One region of the Streptomyces sp. BL1 genome, then DNA from elsewhere that is predicted to be linked to it. Evidence: riboswitches for the same ligand, from Rfam matches in the RefSeq annotation. Region 1 holds a riboswitch; each other region holds the start of a gene.
The links. A riboswitch is a leader RNA that binds a small molecule or an ion and turns the genes downstream of it on or off. The one in region 1 is predicted to bind cobalamin.
Positions count from the first base shown of each region.

Region 2: it holds a riboswitch for cobalamin, as region 1 does, so the genes downstream of both, metE (5-methyltetrahydropteroyltriglutamate--homocysteine S-methyltransferase) here and AC3AGO_RS21800 (CbtB domain-containing protein) in region 1, are expected to answer to the same signal.
Region 3: it holds a riboswitch for cobalamin, as region 1 does, so the genes downstream of both, AC3AGO_RS13020 (ribonucleoside-diphosphate reductase subunit alpha) here and AC3AGO_RS21800 (CbtB domain-containing protein) in region 1, are expected to answer to the same signal.
Region 4: it holds a riboswitch for cobalamin, as region 1 does, so the genes downstream of both, cobN (cobaltochelatase subunit CobN) here and AC3AGO_RS21800 (CbtB domain-containing protein) in region 1, are expected to answer to the same signal.

Region 1 is NZ_JBXYWZ010000002.1:4,959,762-4,963,966, reverse strand. It holds gene AC3AGO_RS21815 (glycoside hydrolase family 6 protein) at 1-88, opposite strand, end outside; gene AC3AGO_RS21810 (ANTAR domain-containing protein) at 305-1,060, shown strand; gene AC3AGO_RS21805 (ANTAR domain-containing protein) at 1,122-1,862, shown strand; cobalamin riboswitch at 2,215-2,356, shown strand; gene AC3AGO_RS21800 (CbtB domain-containing protein) at 2,384-2,611, shown strand; gene AC3AGO_RS21795 (CbtA family protein) at 2,626-3,474, shown strand; gene AC3AGO_RS21790 (sortase family protein) at 3,460-4,205, opposite strand, start outside.
Region 2 is NZ_JBXYWZ010000002.1:1,711,100-1,715,304, forward strand. It holds gene AC3AGO_RS07760 (TDT family transporter) at 1-438, shown strand, start outside; gene AC3AGO_RS07765 (helical backbone metal receptor) at 386-1,120, opposite strand; cobalamin riboswitch at 1,538-1,731, shown strand; gene metE (5-methyltetrahydropteroyltriglutamate--homocysteine S-methyltransferase) at 1,799-4,126, shown strand.
Region 3 is NZ_JBXYWZ010000002.1:2,969,163-2,973,367, reverse strand. It holds gene AC3AGO_RS13020 (ribonucleoside-diphosphate reductase subunit alpha) at 1-2,358, opposite strand, end outside; adenosylcobalamin-variant (AdoCbl-variant) riboswitch at 2,495-2,595, opposite strand; gene AC3AGO_RS13015 (GNAT family N-acetyltransferase) at 2,657-3,169, opposite strand; gene AC3AGO_RS13010 (carbon starvation CstA family protein) at 3,243-4,205, opposite strand, start outside.
Region 4 is NZ_JBXYWZ010000002.1:5,621,870-5,626,074, reverse strand. It holds gene cobN (cobaltochelatase subunit CobN) at 1-2,182, opposite strand, end outside; cobalamin riboswitch at 2,217-2,381, opposite strand; gene cobG (precorrin-3B synthase) at 2,439-3,932, shown strand; gene AC3AGO_RS24670 (precorrin-8X methylmutase) at 3,944-4,205, shown strand, end outside.

The DNA of each region.
Region 1 (4,205 bases):
CCACCGCGGCGGCAGCCGCGGCTCTCGTCAGCCGCGCGCCCGAACGCGCGCCCCGCGTGGTCCTGTCGGCACAGGTGTACCCGTACATCCACTCCCCCCTCGGCCGTACTGCGCGGGGACCGGCCCCGAGAGGCCACTCCCCTGCCCCCTCGCCGCACCCCGCCGGACCGCACCATCGTGTCACAGCGCCCTCCCGTGAAGGCCGCCGCGCGGAACTGTCGACCAGCTGTTACCCGCACGCCCGCCTCCGGCCGCGCATAGGATGTGGGTCCACCAGGCCGCACGGGCACGCAAGGAGGAGGGTGTGGTCAGCCACGAACTGGCAGCCGTCCTCAACGAGCTGACAGCCCACCCCGGTTTCCCGCTCTCCACGGAGACGGCCCGCCGTATCTGCTCCGCACTCGGTGTCGACGGGGCAGCCGTCTCCCTCGCGCACGACGGCCCGCCGCCCGGCGAACAGCTGTGGTCCTCGGGGCGTACGGCGGGCGAGCTGGAGGAGCTCCAGTTCACCCTCGGGGTCGGGCCCGGCGTCGACACGGCGCGCAGCGGAATCATGGTGCTCGAACCGGAGCTGCGTACCGTCCCCGCCGACCGCTGGCCGGGGTTCCCGCCGGGGGCCCAAGAGCTGGGCGTACAGGCGGTGTTCAGCTTTCCGCTGCAGATCGGCGCCATCCGCGTGGGCGTCCTGCTGCTGCACAGGGGCACTCCCGGGACGCTGTCCCAGGAGACGCTCGGCCGGGCGCAGATCCTGTCCGGGGCGCTGGCGCTGTCGCTGCTCGGCGGCCGGGACGCGCAGGGCGACGGCAAACCGCTGCACGACAGTTCGCCGCTCGTCGTGGACTGGGTCGCGGACCGTGCCGCGCTGCGCAGGGCCGAGGTCCATCAGGCGACCGGCATGGTGTCGGTGCAGCTGGGGGTCACACCGGAACTCGCCCTGCTGCGGCTGCGCGTGCACGCGTACACGCGCGGTCTCGCCCTGCTCGACGTGGCCAGGGACGTGGTGGCGAGGAAGCTGCGGCTCACAGACGACGGCCAGGACGGCGAGAGGGATACGAAGTGAAGTGTGTGCCCCCGAAGACCGGCTCGCGCGGCCGCTTCCGCGACGAAGGGACGGGACCGTGATGAGCACGAACCGCGAGCAGCGTCTCGCCGAGACCTTCGTGGAGCTGGCCGACACCCTGGTCGACGACTTCGACGTGGTGGACTTCCTGCACCGGCTCGCGGTGCGCTGTGTCGACCTGCTCGATGTGACGGCGGCCGGGCTGATGCTCGCCGACCCGCAGGGCGATCTGCACACCGCGGCGGCCTCCGCCGAACAGCCGTGGCTGCTGGGGCTGTTCGACCTCCAGCAGGAGCAGGGACCCTGCTTCGAGTGCTACCGCACGGCGGCTCCCGTACCGCCGCACGGCATGACGGAGACCCTGCGGCGGTGGCCGGAATTCGGCACCGCCGCACAGCAGGCGGGCTTCGCCTCCTCGTACACGGTGCCGCTGCGGCTGCGCGAGGACGTCATCGGAGCGCTCCAACTGCTCACCAACGCACCGGAAGAGGCCGCGCCCCCGGCGGACGGGATGCAGGTCGCGCAGGCCCTCGCGGACGCCGCGACCCTCGGCATCCTCCAGCAGCGCACCCTGCGGCAGCGTGAACAGCTCGCCGGCCAGCTCCAGTCGGCGCTGGACAGCCGCGTGGTGGTGGAGCAGGCGAAGGGAGTGCTCGCCGAACGCCGCGGCGTCAGCGTGGACGAGGGCTTCGCGATGCTGCGCGGCTACGCCCGCTCGCACGGGGCGCGGCTGTCCCAGGTGGCGCGGGACGTCGTCGACGGCAGGCTCGGCCTTCCCCAGCCGGGCCCCTCCCAACGGTGAACTGCCGTCCGCGGGCGGCCGGATGACCGCCCGCCCCCGGCCGGCTGTTCCGCGCCGCGGATGGCCTGAAGACGCCCTGCTGCGGCCGGTTGCATGACTGACGGATCAGCCCCGCTCGCCTAATCTTGCCCCTGTGGCCCCGGACCCCGGCCCCGCGTACTCCCCCTCTTTCCTGGGCTCATTCCTCTCGCGGCCCGGAACCCGGGGGGATGAGACGCCCGGCCGGAGTCCTCGGGCACGAGGGGGGCGGACACCGGCCGGGCGTCGGCCACCTCACGCGGGCCGCGCGACCGCACGCCGGTACGGCCGTGTTGACAGTGGTCAGCCACCCTGGGACTCTCCTGGCGGCACATATTCATACTGAGGCGACGGTGTACAGGAACCCGGTGCGAATCCGGGGCGGTCCCGCCACTGTGTCCGTACGTCCGCGACAGCCGAGTGCTGTCCGGCCGGCGTACGGGAGTCAGGAACTGACCCGTCGCTTCTCCCAACGGGGCGTGGAAACCCCAGGAGGAGTACCAATGTCCCTGCACACCGCGGGTCCGACGAACAGCACTGTGTCCCCGGCGGCGGACGCCGCCACGCTCGGCGCACGCGACTGGATGATCGCGGCGGCAGCCGCGATCGTCGCACTGATCGCCCTCTACGCCGTCTTCGTCGACAACGGCACCGTCATCTCGGCGACGGGCAACTACCTGCACGAGTTCTCCCACGACGGCCGGCACCTCTTCGGCGCCCCCTGCCACTGACGGGGCCCGGCACGATGACAACCGCACACACCGAAACACCGTCCCCCTCCGGCACCCCGGCGGAGGCCGGCGCCGCCGTGCGTCCCGTGCTGCCCCTGCTGCGGCGCGGGCTCGCGGCGGGCGGCCTCGCCGGGCTGGTCTCCGGACTCTTCTCGCTGCTGCTGGCCGAACCTCTGATGGACCGGGCGATCCGGCTGGAGGAGGAGCGCGCGCAGCACGAGCACGCCGGGCACGGCGGCGGGGGCCACCAGCACGCCGCCGAGGAGCTCTTCTCGCGCGGCACCCAGCACACGGGCCTGGTCGTCACCGCCGTGATCGTCGGCCTCGCGCTGGGCGTCTTCTTCGCTCTCGTGTACGCGCTGGCACACCGTCACGATCCGCTGCGGCACCGGCCGTGGGAGCGCGCCCTCACCCTCGCGGGTGCGGGATTCCTCGCGCTGTCCCTGCTGCCGGGGCTGCGCTATCCGGCCAACCCGCCGGGTGTCGGCGACGCCGGTACGGTCACCGACCGGCAGTTCATGTGGCTGGGCGCGCTGGCCGTCGGCGTACTCGGGCTGCTGCTCGCGTGGCAGCTGCACCGCCGTCTCGCCCGTGCGGGCCGCTCCTCCGCGGTCTGCCAACTGGCCGTCGCGGCAGCGGTGGTGGCCACTCTCGGCCTGATGTTCCTGCTGCCCGGCAACCCCGACCCGGTGCCGGTCCCGGCCCCGCTGCTGTGGGACTTCCGGGTGCTGTCGCTGGCCTCGCACGTCCTGCTGTGGGCCGCGCTGGGCGTGACGTTCGGCGCGCTCGGGCTGCGCGCGGCACGGGCCGCCGGCCGTACGGACGCCGGCGGGGAGCAGGACCGGGGCTCAGCCGCGGCGTGACCCGGTGAGGTAGGCGGAGACCACCCGCTCCGGGGTGCAGCCACGGGCCCCCGCGCCCGTGGCGTCGCCGCAGACCCGGAGTTCGAGCACGGCACGGTCCCGCGGCGCCGCTCCGTCCCGTACGGCTGCTCCGTCCCATACGGCTGCTCCGTCCCGTACAGCTGCTCCGTCCCGGGCGGCTGCCCCGTCCCCTTCCCCGGCGGGGCCGCCGCCCGGGTCCGTCCGCACCGCCGACACGGTGAACTCCGCGACGGTCCCGTCGGCCCTGCCGACGGACAGCTTCGCGCCCCGCACGGGCCGCCGTTCCGGGCCCGCGGCGCTCCGCGCCTCCAGCCGCGCCGTGCCCCCGGCGCCGGGCACGGGCCCCGTACCGTCCCAGCGGACGGGCCCCGTTCCCGGTGCGGGCGGCGGGGCACCGTCCGCCTCCCCCACTGTGCCCGCTCCGTGTCCGGCGACCGGCTCGTGCAGGCCGAGCGCCGCGAAGTCCAGCCGTTCCGGGCGGGGTTGGCCCTCCAGCGGGTCGTGCGCCGCGGGCAGTTCGGGCCGCTGTTCGCCCGCCGCGAGCCGCGCCAGCGGCGAACCCTGTGCGGAGCCGCCGGTGTCGGGGCGGCTCGCGCCGTCGGTGAGCTTGTAGCCCCACACCCACAGCGCGGAGAGCAGCAGAACCCAGGCGGCGGCGGTCAGGAACCGGCCGCGCCCGGACGTACGGGGCATCGTGTCGTCCGCGAACA
Region 2 (4,205 bases), 3.2 Mb from region 1:
GGGCCGCCCGCGCTCGCCCTCACGCCGACGCTCTTCCTCGTGCTCGGCCCGCTCGGCCAGTCGGTCACCGCCACGGGCAACCTCGCCGACGCGGCGCCGGACACCTTCCGTACGGCGGCCGTGCTGTACGGGGTGCCCGTGCTCGGATTCGCCCTGCTCTGGCTGCTGTTGGCGGGTGCGCTGGTCGTGCACGCGGTGCGCGGCGGGATGCGGTTCACGATGACGTGGTGGGCGTTCACCTTCCCCGTCGGCACGTGCGTCACGGGGGCCGCGTCCCTCGCCCGGCACACGGGGCTCGACGCGCTGGGCTGGCTGGCCGTCCTGCTGTACGTGCTGCTGGCTGCCGCCTGGGCGGTTGCGCTGAGCTGCACGGTGCGGGGGCTGTTCAGCGGAGCGCTGCTCGCAGCGCCGCGCACAGTGTCTCCGGCGCGGTCGTGAGCGAGGGCCCGTACCAGGTGAGGTGACGGCCGCTCAGCAGCGCCGCCGGCAGCCCCGGGAAGGCCTCGGGGCCGTCGTCGGCGCCGAACGGGTACGGCTCGTCCGGCAGCGCGACGAGGCCGGCGCGGCGGTCCGGCGCGGTCAACTCGCCCAGGGGGACGCGGGGATAGCGCTCGGGGTGGTCCGCGTACACGTTGCGCACGCCGAGGTGTTCGAGGACGGCTCCGGCGAACGTGTCGCGTCCCAGCACCATCCACGGGCGGCGCCAGATGGGGACGACGGCGTCCACGTCGAACTCCGCGCGCGCGTCCCGCCAGGCGTCCTCCGCGTCGTCCAGCCACGCGGGGCGGGGCAGGCCGCAGCCGGCCGTCAGCATGCGGTGCAGTTCCGTGAACGACTGCGGGACGGTGCGGACTTCGGTCACCAGGACGTCGATTCCGGCCGCGCGCAGGGCGGCCAGATCCTGTTCCCGGTTCTCCTCCTCGTTGGCCAGCACGAGGTCGGGGGCGAGGGCGGTGATCCGCTCCACGTCGGGGTTCTTCGTGCCCCGTACGCGGGTGACGTCGAGGTCCGCGGGGTGCGAGCACCAGTCGGTGGCGCCGACGAGCATTCCGGGCTCCGTCACGGCGACGGCTTCCGTCAACGACGGCACGATCGACACGACCCGCGCAACATGTCCCATACGGGCACGCTACGCCCCTGGCGGGGCGCGCCTCCCCGTGAAGGCCATCCTCCCCGCGGCGGCGGGACGCGTTGTTGCGTGCGGCCGCGCCTGCCCCTCCTGGTGCGTTGTGCGGCTGCGGCCGCCGCCGCGGCATGCGCAGTTCCCCGCGCCCCTATCAGGGCGCTCACGCCCCACCCCCTCCCGCCGCAGCGGCACGTCACCCAGCGGGCCCGGCCGGCGGTCTCAGCGCGAGCTGCGCACACACCGCCGAAACGCATCGCTGCGCGCGCCTCCCGCCGCGGCGGAAAAGGAGAGCGGGACCCGGCTCCCGTGCGAGGCGCGTGCCGCGCGCCTTCCGCGGCGGGAAGGAGAAGGTCATGGCGTGGGTGGTGTTGCGGTGCGGGCCCCGTCAGGGGCTAGGGTGGCGGGCGTAGCTGGTTCGGCCCGTCTGCCAGGCGGGAGCGACGCAAGAGGGAATCCGGTGCGAAACCGGAACTGCCCCGCAGCGGTGAGTGGGAACGACCGCCGTCATCACGCACTGGGTGTGCGCAACACCCGGGAAGCGACGGCCAGTAGGAGTCCCGGCGACAAGTCGCCGACGACGCGCCCGCGAGTCCGAATACCTGCCACTGCCCGCACGCCCCGCACCACCGCGGCCGTGTGGTTCATCGACGAGGACTCGCGAAGGAGAGTTCCGTGACCGACGTACATACGTCACACGTATCGCGCGTGCACGCCACCTCGCACGGATATCCGCGGCAGGGCCCGGACCGCGAGTTGAAGAAGGCCATCGAGGGCTACTGGGCGGGCCGCGTATCAGAGCCCCAACTGCTGGAGACCGCCGCGACGCTGCGCGCCGACGCGCGCCGCGAGCAGGCGGAGGCGGGCATCGAGGAGATCCCCACCGGGCACTTCTCGTTCTACGACCACGTGCTCGACACCGCCTGGATGGCCGGCGCGGTCCCCGCCCGGCACCGCAGGGCCGCCGAGTCCGGCACGCTGGGCGAACTGGACACGTACTTCGCCATGGCCCGCGGCACCGCCGACGCGGAGCCGCTGGAGATGACGAAGTGGTTCGACACCAACTACCACTATCTGGTGCCGGAGTTGAGCGCGGACAGCACGTTCTCGCCGGACTCCCGCAAGCAGACGGCCGAGTTCACCGAGGCCCGGCGCGAGGGCCGGCGGGCCCGGCCCGTACTCGTCGGACCCGTCACGTTCCTGCTGCTCTCGAAGCCCGCCCCCGGCACCGACCCGCACTTCGATCCGCTCGCGCTGCTGGACCGGCTGCTGCCGGTGTACGCGTCCGTACTGGCGGATCTGCGCGCCGCGGGCGCCGACTGGGTGCAGCTGGACGAGCCGGCGCTGGTGCAGGACCAGCCGGAGTCCGTACTGAGCGCCACGGCCCGCGCCTACCGTGAGCTGTGCGCCTCGGCCGACCGGCCGAAACTGCTGGTCGCCTCGTACTTCGACCGGCTCGGCCCGGCCCTCCCCGTGCTCGCCGGCTCCCCCGTCGAGGGCCTGGCGCTGGACTTCACGGGCCCGGCCGCGGCCAACCTGGAGGCGCTGGCCTCGGCCGGCGGGCTGCCGGGGCGGCGCCTGGTCGCCGGTGTGGTCGACGGGCGCAACGTGTGGGCGTCCGATCTGGAGCAGCTGACCGGCAGGCTGGCCACGCTGCTCGGTCTGGCCGGGCAGCTGGACGTCGCGCCGTCCTGCTCGCTGCTGCACGTGCCGCTCGATGTGACGCTGGAGCGGGACCTGGACCCTCAGGTGGCGCGCTGGCTGGCGTTCGCCCGCCAGAAGACGGACGAAGTGGCCGTACTGGCACGGGCGTTGACCGAGGGAAGGGACGCGGTGGGCGCTCAGCTCACGGCCCGCCGTGTGGCGCTGGCCTCGCGCGCCGGCTCGTCTCTCGTACGGGACGACGCCGTCCGCGCGCGCAGCGCCGCCGTGACCGAGGAGGACGCCCGCCGCGCGCAGGCGTACCCGGAGCGCGCGTCCGCGCAGCGCGCCCGGCTCGGGCTGCCACCGCTGCCGACCACCAGCATCGGCTCGTTCCCGCAGACCGGGGAGCTCCGCACAGCGCGCGCCGGACTGCGCAGGGGCGAGCTGAGCGAGGAGCAGTACCGCGAGCGGATCGCGGAGGAGATCCGCGAGACCGTCGCCTTCCAGGAGAAGGCCGGACTCGACGTCCTGGTGCACGGCGAGCCCGAACGCAACGACATGGTGCAGTACTTCGCCGAGCAGATGTCGGGCTTTCTGGCCACGCAGCACGGCTGGGTGCAGTCGTACGGCACGCGGTACGTGCGCCCGCCGATCCTCGCGGGTGACGTGTCGCGGCCGGGACCGATGACGCTGGAGTGGACGCGGTACGCGCAGTCGCTGACGGACAGGCCCGTGAAGGGCATGCTGACGGGGCCGGTGACGATGCTGTCCTGGTCGTTCGTACGGGACGACCAGCCGCTCGCGGAGACGGCCCGGCAGGTGGCGCTGGCACTCCGCGACGAGGTCGACGACCTTGAGGCCGCGGGCACTTCGGTGATCCAGGTCGACGAGCCGGCGCTGCGGGAGCTGCTGCCGCTGCGGGCCGACGCGCGGCCGGCGTATCTGGACTGGGCGACCGAGGCGTTCCGGCTGGCGACCGGCGGGGTGCGCGCGGACACGCAGATCCACACGCACATGTGCTACGCGGAGTTCGGCGAAATCCTCGCGGGCATCGAGGCGTTGGACGCGGACGTCATCAGCCTGGAGGCGGCACGCTCGCACATGGGCATCGCCGACGAGCTGGCGAAGGCCCGCTATCCGCGCGAGGCGGGCCCCGGTGTGTACGACATCCACTCGCCGCGGGTGCCCGACGCCCGCGAGATGGCTGGGCTGCTGCGGCGCGCGCTCCGTGCGGTGCCGCCGGAGCGGCTCTGGGTGAACCCGGACTGTGGTTTGAAGACCCGCTCGCCGGAGCAGGTCGAACAGGCACTGTCCCACATGACGGAGGCGGCCCGGGAGGTCCGGGCCGGCCTCGACTGACGCAACGCCCACGCGCACGGACTCTCCCGGGCGATGCGAACGCCCCTTGGTGCGGGCGGCAGTTGGAGCCCGCGCCAAG
Region 3 (4,205 bases), 2.0 Mb from region 1:
TCCGGACTGTTCTGATGGCCCGGGGACGGTGGCGGAGGCGGCGCTGCTCGCGGCGGGGGCGATCCGGGTCGCCGGGCGGGAGCGCAGGTAGTAGGTGGTCTTGATGCCGCGCTTCCAGGCGTACGCGTACATCGAGCTGAGCTTGCCGATGGTCGGCGCCGCCATGAAGAGGTTCAGCGACTGGCTCTGGTCCAGGAACGGCGTACGGGCTGCGGCCATGTCGATGACCGCGCGCTGGGGCAGCTCCCACGCCGTGCGGTACAGGTGCCGTACGTCCGCCGGGATCCACTCCAGGTCCGCGACCGACCCGTTGGCCTCCCGCAGCGCGTCCCGCGCCCGGTCGTCCCACAGGCCGCGCCGCTTCAACTCGTCGATCAGGTAGGCGTTCACCTGGAGGAACTCGCCGCTGAGCGTCTCGCGCTTGAAGAGGTTGGACACCTGCGGCTCGATGCACTCGTACACGCCGGCGATCGACGCGATGGTGGCAGTCGGGGCGATGGCGAGCAGCAGGGAGTTGCGCATGCCGGTGCTCCGGATGCGGGCGCGCAGCGCGTCCCAGCGCTCCGGCCAGGCGGCGTTCCGTACGGCGTCCGGGTAGTGGTCGGGGTGCAGCACACCGCGTGCCGTACGGGTCGACTCCCAGGCGGGCAGCGGGCCGTGCCGTTCGGCGAGGTCCGCCGACGCCTCGTAGGCCGCCAGCATGATGCGTTCGGCGATACGGGTGGACAGCTCGCGGGCGCCGTCCGAGTCGAAGGGCAGCCGCAGCCGGAACAGCACGTCCTGCAGACCCATGACGCCCAGACCGACGGGCCGCCAGCGGGAGTTGGAGCGGCCGGACTGTTCGGTCGGATAGAAGTTGATGTCCACGACGCGGTCGAGGAAGGTCACGGCCGTTCGTACGGTGGCGTCCAGCCGTTCCCAGTCCATCCGGCCGTCGTCGCCCAGGTGCGCCGACAGGTTGACCGAGCCGAGGTTGCACACGGCGGTCTCCCCGTCGTCGGTCACCTCCAGGATCTCGGTGCATAGGTTCGAGGAGTGCACGGTGCGGCCCGGTTCGGCCGTCTGGTTGGCCGTCCGGTTGGACGCGTCCTTGAACGTCATCCAGCCGTTGCCGGTCTGCGCGAGGGTGCGCATCATGCGGGAGTACAACTGCCGTGCGGGCACCTGCCGTACGTACAGCTGCTCGTCCTCGGCACGGCGGTACGCGGCGTCGAACTCGTCGCCCCACAGGTCGACCAGTTCCGGTACGTCGGCGGGGGAGAACAGCGACCAGTCTGCGTCCGCCTCGACGCGCCGCATGAACTCGTCGGGGATCCAGTGCGCGATGTTCAGATTGTGCGTGCGCCGCGCTTCCTCGCCGGTGTTGTCGCGCAGCTCCAGGAACTCCTCCACGTCCGCGTGCCAGGGCTCCAGATAGACGCACGCCGCGCCTTTGCGCCGGCCGCCCTGATTGACCGCGGCCACCGAGGAGTCGAGGGTGCGCAGGAACGGCACGATGCCGTTGGAGTGTCCGTTGGTGCCGCGGATCAGGGAGCCGCGGGCCCTGATCCGGCTGAACGGCAGCCCGATGCCGCCCGCGTGCTTCGAGAGCCGGGCGACCTGGTGGTATCGCTCGTAGAGCGAGTCCAGTTCGTCCAGCGGCGAGTCCAGCAGATAGCAGGAGGACATCTGCGGGTGCCGCGTCCCGGAGTTGAACAGCGTGGGGGAGGACGGCAGATAGGCGAGCGAACTGGTCAGCCGGTACAGCTCGGCGACCTCCTCCAGCGCCTCCTGGGACACACCGTCCGCCAGACCGCACGCCACCCGCAGCAGGAAGTGCTGCGCCGTCTCGGTGACCTGACGGCTGGTCGGATGCCGCAGCAGGTAGCGCGAGTGCAGCGTGCGCAGCCCGAAGTAGCCGAACCGGTCGTCGGCGCCGTCCGCGACGGCCTGTTCGGCCAGCGCGTCCAGACGCGCCGCGTGCCGCCGTACGAAGTCCGCCGTGCCGTCCGCGATCAGCCCCTCCCGGTGGCCGGTGGCGACGGAGGCGGAGAAGGACACCGCGCCCTGCGCGGCGGCCTCCTCCCGCACGGTGCGGGTGAGCAGCCGCGCGGCGAGCCGCGAGTACTCCGGTTCCTCGGCGGTCAGCCCCGCGGCGGCCTCGGTCGCCAGGGACCGCAACTCGGCCTCATCGGCGCCCGGTTGCCGTCCGAGCCGTACGGCGGCGGCGATCCGCTCCGGGTCGGTGGCCGGCAGTCCGGCGCTGAGCTCCCGCAGGGTGTTCAGCAGCCGGCCGGCCGCTGAACCGGGCTCGTCGGACCGCGGTTCCCCGCCGGACGGGCCCGACGTGCCGGCGGGTGCTGCTGGTGCGATGGTCACTGGACGCGCTCTCCCTCGCATGCGGGGCCGCGAGAGCGAGTCGGGACGGGGCGCGTACGGGGGCCGCCGCACCGGCGCGGGGCACACCCGTCAGCGTCCGCCGGCTCAACCCACGAAGCCCGGACGACAGTTCACACTGCCGGCAGGCACTCGGACTTGTGTGGGCAGACAAAGCAGCCCATCACTCACCGTTGCGGGACAGTTCCGGACTTGCACCGGATTCCCCTGCGGCGACAGCGAGCACGAGCATACATCTTGTGCTGCCCCGTGCGCCCCACCCCATATCTTGTGTCGCCGGTCAATCCGCTGGGGACAGTTCCACCCCGAAGGTCAGCAGGGTGAACTCCGGGGCCGGACCCCAGTCCCGATCGGGGCTGCGGACGAACCCCAGCCGCCCGTACAGCCGGTGGGCCGGAGCCATCCGCGGGGAGCTCGACATGACGACCCGTTCCAGCCCCTGCTCGCGGGCCCGGTCCAGACAGGCCCGCACCAGCGCCTCACCGACGCCGCGCCGCCGTCCCGCCCCGCGCACGGCCAGCATCCGGAACTCGCCCTCGCCGGGGCGCGAGACCTCCGCGTACGCCCCGTCGGGTCCCGTGTAGGTCACGCTGCCCAGCAGTTCGCCGGTCGCCGAGTCCACGGCGACGAGCAGTTCGGCCCGCGCCGCACGGCCCCGCGCGTCGCGCAGGGTGGTCAGATAGCTGTCGGCCTCCCCGAAGTCCAGCAGACCGTCCCCGAGATACGCCTCCGCGGTGAGCTCCCCGACCTCGTCCAGCTCGCCGGAGTGTGCGCGTCTGATGCTGAAGTCCATGCGGCAAGCATGCGGCACCCCACTGACAGCGGTCAGTGGGGTGCCGTGGTGTCCGGTGCGGCAGTGCGCGGCGTCAGCGGCTGTCCGTACGGCCCGCGTCGGGGTCGTCGCCCGGACTCGCCGCGGCGGCAGCCAGTTCGGCCTTCTCCTCCTTGGTGGTGATCAGGCCGGCCGGTGCCACGATCCGGGACTGTTCGTACGGGGCCTCGTGCAGCCGGGCCGCGATGCCGCTCCGCTGCTCCCGCAGCGAACGCACGCAGGTGCGCGCCGAGTCCGCCAGGACCACGACAACCAGCAGGGCGAACAGTGCGGAAAGCACCCCGTCCACCGTGGTGTTGGTGACGATGGTGTGCATGTCGTCCATGGTCTTGGCGGGCGGCAGCACCTTGCCCTGCTCGATGGCGTCCTGGGTGACCGAACGCTGCTTGAAGAAGCCCACCTTGGGATCGGACGAGAACACCTTCTGCCAGCTCGCGGTCAGCGTCACGACCGCGTCCCACACCAGCGGAATGCCCGTCACCCAGGCCCACTTGAGCCGTCCGGACTTGATCAGCAGCGTCGTGGCGACCGCCAGGGCGACCGCGGCCAGCAGCTGGTTGGCGATGCCGAAGAGCGGGAAGAGCTGGTTGATGCCGCCCAGCGGCTCGTGCACGCCGACCCACAGGAAGTAGCCCCACAGCGCCACGACGATGGCGCTGGTGAGCCACAGTCCGGGCTTCCAGCTGATGTTGCGGAACTTCGGCATGACGTTGCCGAGGGTGTCCTGCAGCATGAACCGGCCCACCCGGGTGCCCGCGTCGAGCGCGGTCAGGATGAACAGCGCCTCGAACATGATCGCGAAGTGGTACCAGAACGCCTTCATCCCGGCGCCGCCGACCACTTGGGAGAAGATCTCGGACACGCCGACCGCCAGTGTCGGCGCACCGCCCGTACGGGACAGCAGCGACTGTTCCTCCACCGCCTTGGCCGCGGCGGCGAGCTGGTCGGGCGAGATGGAGTAGCCGAAGCCGGCGACCGCCTGCGAGGCGGACTGTAC
Region 4 (4,205 bases), 660 kb from region 1:
CCGCGTCCTCCGCCGTGTCGGAGCCCGTACGGTCGGACGCCGACTCGTCGAGGCCGAGGGCCTCGCGCAGGCCGGGCAGCGAGGTGGTGCCGCCCCAGATCTGGCGGGCGCGCAGGATGGACAGGACGAGGTTGACGTGCGCCGCGCCTTCCGGGGCCGAGCCCAGGACGTGCAGGCCGTCCCGGATCTGGGCGTCCTTGATCTCGCACAGCCAGCCGTCGACGTGGATCAGGATGTCGTCGAACTTCTCGTCGTCCGGGCGCTCTTCGAGGCCCAGGTCGTGGTCGAGCTTCGCGGCCTGGAGCAGCGTCCAGATCTGTGCGCGGATCGCGGGCAGCTTCGCCGGGTCCATGGCGGAGACCGCCGCGTGCTCGTCGAGGAGCTGTTCCAGGCGCGCGATGTCGCCGTAGCTCTCGGCGCGGGACATCGGCGGCACGAGGTGGTCGACGAGCGTGGCGTGCACCCGGCGCTTGGCCTGGGTGCCCTCGCCCGGGTCGTTGACCAGGAACGGGTAGATCAGCGGCAGGTCGCCGAGGGCCGCGTCCGGCGCGCAGGCGGCGGACAGTCCGGCGTTCTTGCCGGGCAGCCACTCCAGGTTGCCGTGCTTGCCCAGGTGGATCATGGCGTCGGCGCCGAAGCCGCCGTCGTCGCGGTCGGCGGACATCCACCGGTAGGCGGCCAAGTAGTGGTGCGAGGGCGGAAGATCGGGGTCGTGGTAGATCGCGATCGGGTTCTCGCCGAAGCCGCGCGGCGGCTGGATGAGGATCAGCAGATTGCCGCGGCGCAGCGCCGCGAGCACGATGTCGCCCTCGGGGTTGCTGCTGTCGTCGACGAACATCTGGCCGGGCGGCGGGCCCCAGTGCTCCTCGACGGAGTCGCGCAGCTCCTGCGGGAGGCGGGCGTACCAGCGGCGGTAGTCGGCGGCGGGGATGCGGACCGGGTTGCGGGCCAGCTGCTCCTCGGTGAGCCAGTCCTGGTCGTGGCCGCCGGCCTCGATCAGGGCGTAGATCAGTTCGTCGCCGTCGCCGGACTCCAGGCCGGGCACCGGCTCGGCGCTCTCGTCGCCGAAGTCGTAGCCCTCCTCGCGCAGCCGGCGCAGCAGGGCGACGGCGCTGGCGGGGGTGTCGAGGCCGACGGCGTTGCCGATGCGGGAGTGCTTCGTCGGGTACGCGGACAGCACCAGCGCGAGGCGCTTCTCCGCGTTCGGCGTGTGCCGAAGACGGGCGTGGCGTACAGCGGTTCCGGCGACGCGGGCCGCGCGCTCGGGGTCGGCGACGTACGCGGGCAGGCCGTCCTCGTCGATCTCCTTGAAGGAGAACGGGACGGTGATGAGCCGGCCGTCGAACTCGGGCACGGCGACCTGGCTGGCGGCGTCCAGCGGGGAGACGCCCTCGTCGTTCTCCTCCCACGCGGCGCGCGGGCTGGTGAGGCAGAGCGCCTGCAGGATCGGCACGTCCAGCGCCGCGAGCGCGCCCGCGTCCCACGACTCGTCGTCGCCGCCCGCGGACGCCTCGGCCGGCTTGCTGCCGCCGGCGGCGAGCACGGTGGTGACGATGGCGTCGGCTTCCCGCAGCTTGTCGAGGAGTTCGGGCTCGGGGGCGCGCAGCGAGGCCACGTACAGCGGCATCGGCCGGCCGCCGGCCTCCTCGACGGCGCCGCACAGGGTGTCGACGAAGGCGGTGTTGCCGCTCATGTGGTGGGCGCGGTAGTAGAGCACCGCGATGTCCGGGCCCGCGGCGCCGTCCTTCGCGGTGCGCTCCAGCGGGCCCCAGGTGGGCGCTGCGGCGGGCGGCTCGAAGCCGTGCCCGGTGAGCAGGACCGTGTCGGAGAGGAAGCGGCCGAGCTGGTCGAGATTGCCGGGGCCGCCGTGCGCCAGATAGGCGTGCGCCTCGGCGGCGACGCCGATGGGGACGGTGGACGCCTCCATCAGCTGTGCGTCCGGGGCCTGTTCACCGGTGAGGACGACCACCGGGCGGTCCTGCGCCAGCAGCTGGTCGATGCCCTCCTGCCAGGCACGGAGTCCGCCGAGGAGGCGGACGACGACGAGATCGGTGCCCTCCAGCAGACCGGGCAGCTCGTCGAGGTCGAGGCGCGCGGGGTTCGCGTACCGGTACGGCACGGGCCCCTCGGACGCGCGGGCGCTGAGCAGATCGGTGTCGGAGGTGGACAGCAGCAGGATCATGCGGCGTCGGCCTTCCTCGGGGTCCGCGCCCCGGGCGGTGAGAGTGACGGCGGGAGTTCCTGGCTCACCCGGCGGCTGCAGGAATCACAGCCGATGGGCTCACAGTGGCGGGACCGCACCGGATTCGCACCGGTCTTCCTCCCCCTGGAGCCGTCGCTGACGGAGGCGGACCGCGTGGCCCGCCGCACAACATAGTAAGGGTCCGGCCAACCGCGGGGACGATACGGCCTGCGGAAACGTCGGTATGCTCGCCGCCATGCCGCAGCTCTCCTCGACACCACGAACATGGGCGAATCCGCCCGTACGGGACCGCGGTGACGCCTGCCCCGGAGCGCTGCGCCTGCACTCGGCGGACGACGGTGCGCTGGCCCGGATCCGCATCCCCGCAGGCCTGTTGACCGCCCGGCAGGCGGTGGCGCTGGCGGACGCGGCGGACCGGCTCGGCGACGGCCGCATCGACATCACCTCGCGCGGAAACCTCCAGCTGCGCGGCCTGGACGAGTGCTGCGCCGGCCAACTGGCGTCCGTACTGGAGACGTCCGGCCTGCTGCCCTCGCCCCGGCACGAACGGGTGCGCAACGTCGTCGCCTCGCCGCTGAGCGGGCTGGACGGTGCGGGCGACGGCGATGTGCGCGGCTGGGCCGGCCACCTGGACGCGCTGCTGTGCGCGAACGAGGAGGCCACGGCGCTGTCCGGGCGCTTCCTGTTCGCCCTCGACGACGGGCGCGGGGACGTCGCTTCGCTCGACGCGGATGTGACCTTGCTCGCGCTGCCCGGCGGCGACGCGCTGCTGCGCGTCGGCGACGAACCGGCGGCGGTCCGGGTGCGCGGAGACCACCGTGACGCAGTGCCCGGCGCGGCGCTGGCGGCCGCGGAGATGTTCCTCACGGCCATACGGGACACCGGTGCACATGTCTGGCGGGTACGTGAACTGCCCGCGGGACAGACCGGGTTCGCCCACCGCCTCCCGGACACCCTTCAGGAGAAGGGGATATCGGCGACATACGTCGCGGATGCGCCCGCCCCTCGGGGCGCCCCGCCCTCGCCCGGCGCCGTGACGGGTGCCGGTTCGGGGGACGCTCCCCGCGCGCTGTCCGTCGTCGCGCCGCTCGGCAGGCTGACCGCCGCGCAGTGGCGGCAACTGGCGGGCGTGGCAGCGCAGGACGGGACGGGCGAACTGCGGGTCACACCCTGGCGGGGCGTCGTCCTACCCCTGCCCGGACTGTCCGCTGCCGGACTGTCCGAGGGCGTCTCCGGAGAGGCCACCGCCGGACTGTCCGCCGACGCGGCCGGTGAGCGGCTTCGCGCCCTCGACGCGGCGGGCCTGATCACCGGCCCCTCCTCCCCCTGGCTGGGCGTGGGAGCGTGCACGGGGCGGCCCGGCTGTGCGAAGTCCCACCGCGATGTACGGGCCGACGCGGCCGCGGCCGTCACGGAGAGCATCGTCACAGAGGCCGCCGTCCCGGAGCACGCGCTGCCCGTCTACTGGTCGGGCTGTGAACGGCGTTGCGGACACCCGCGAGGCGACTGGGTGGATGTCGTCGCGGACGAGGAGGGCTACACCGTGCGCGTTCGGGGAGAAGACCCAGTCGGGCCGGAATCCGCGCACGGGACCGGACCGGAATCCGTGGACAGGCGCGGACTCGCCGGCGCGGTCGCGTCGGCACGTGCGCGAGGGACGCGTACGGCAGCCGCCGCGCTGACAGCCACAGCCGGCACCACAACAGCGCACACAACAGTGACGAGATGAGCGGGAGCACAGTGTTCGAGTACGAGAAGGACGGCGCGGAGATCTACCGCCAGTCCTTTGCCACCATCCGGGCCGAGTCGGATCTCGCGGGCCTGCCCGCCGAGGTCAGCCAGGTCGCGGTCAGGATGATCCACGCCTGCGGGATGGTCGATCTCGTCCGTGATCTCGCGTACAGCCCGAAGGCCGTCATCCGTGCCCGCGAGGCGCTGCAGGCCGGGGCGCCGATCCTGTGCGACACCGCGATGGTCGCCAGCGGGGTCACCCGCAAGCGGC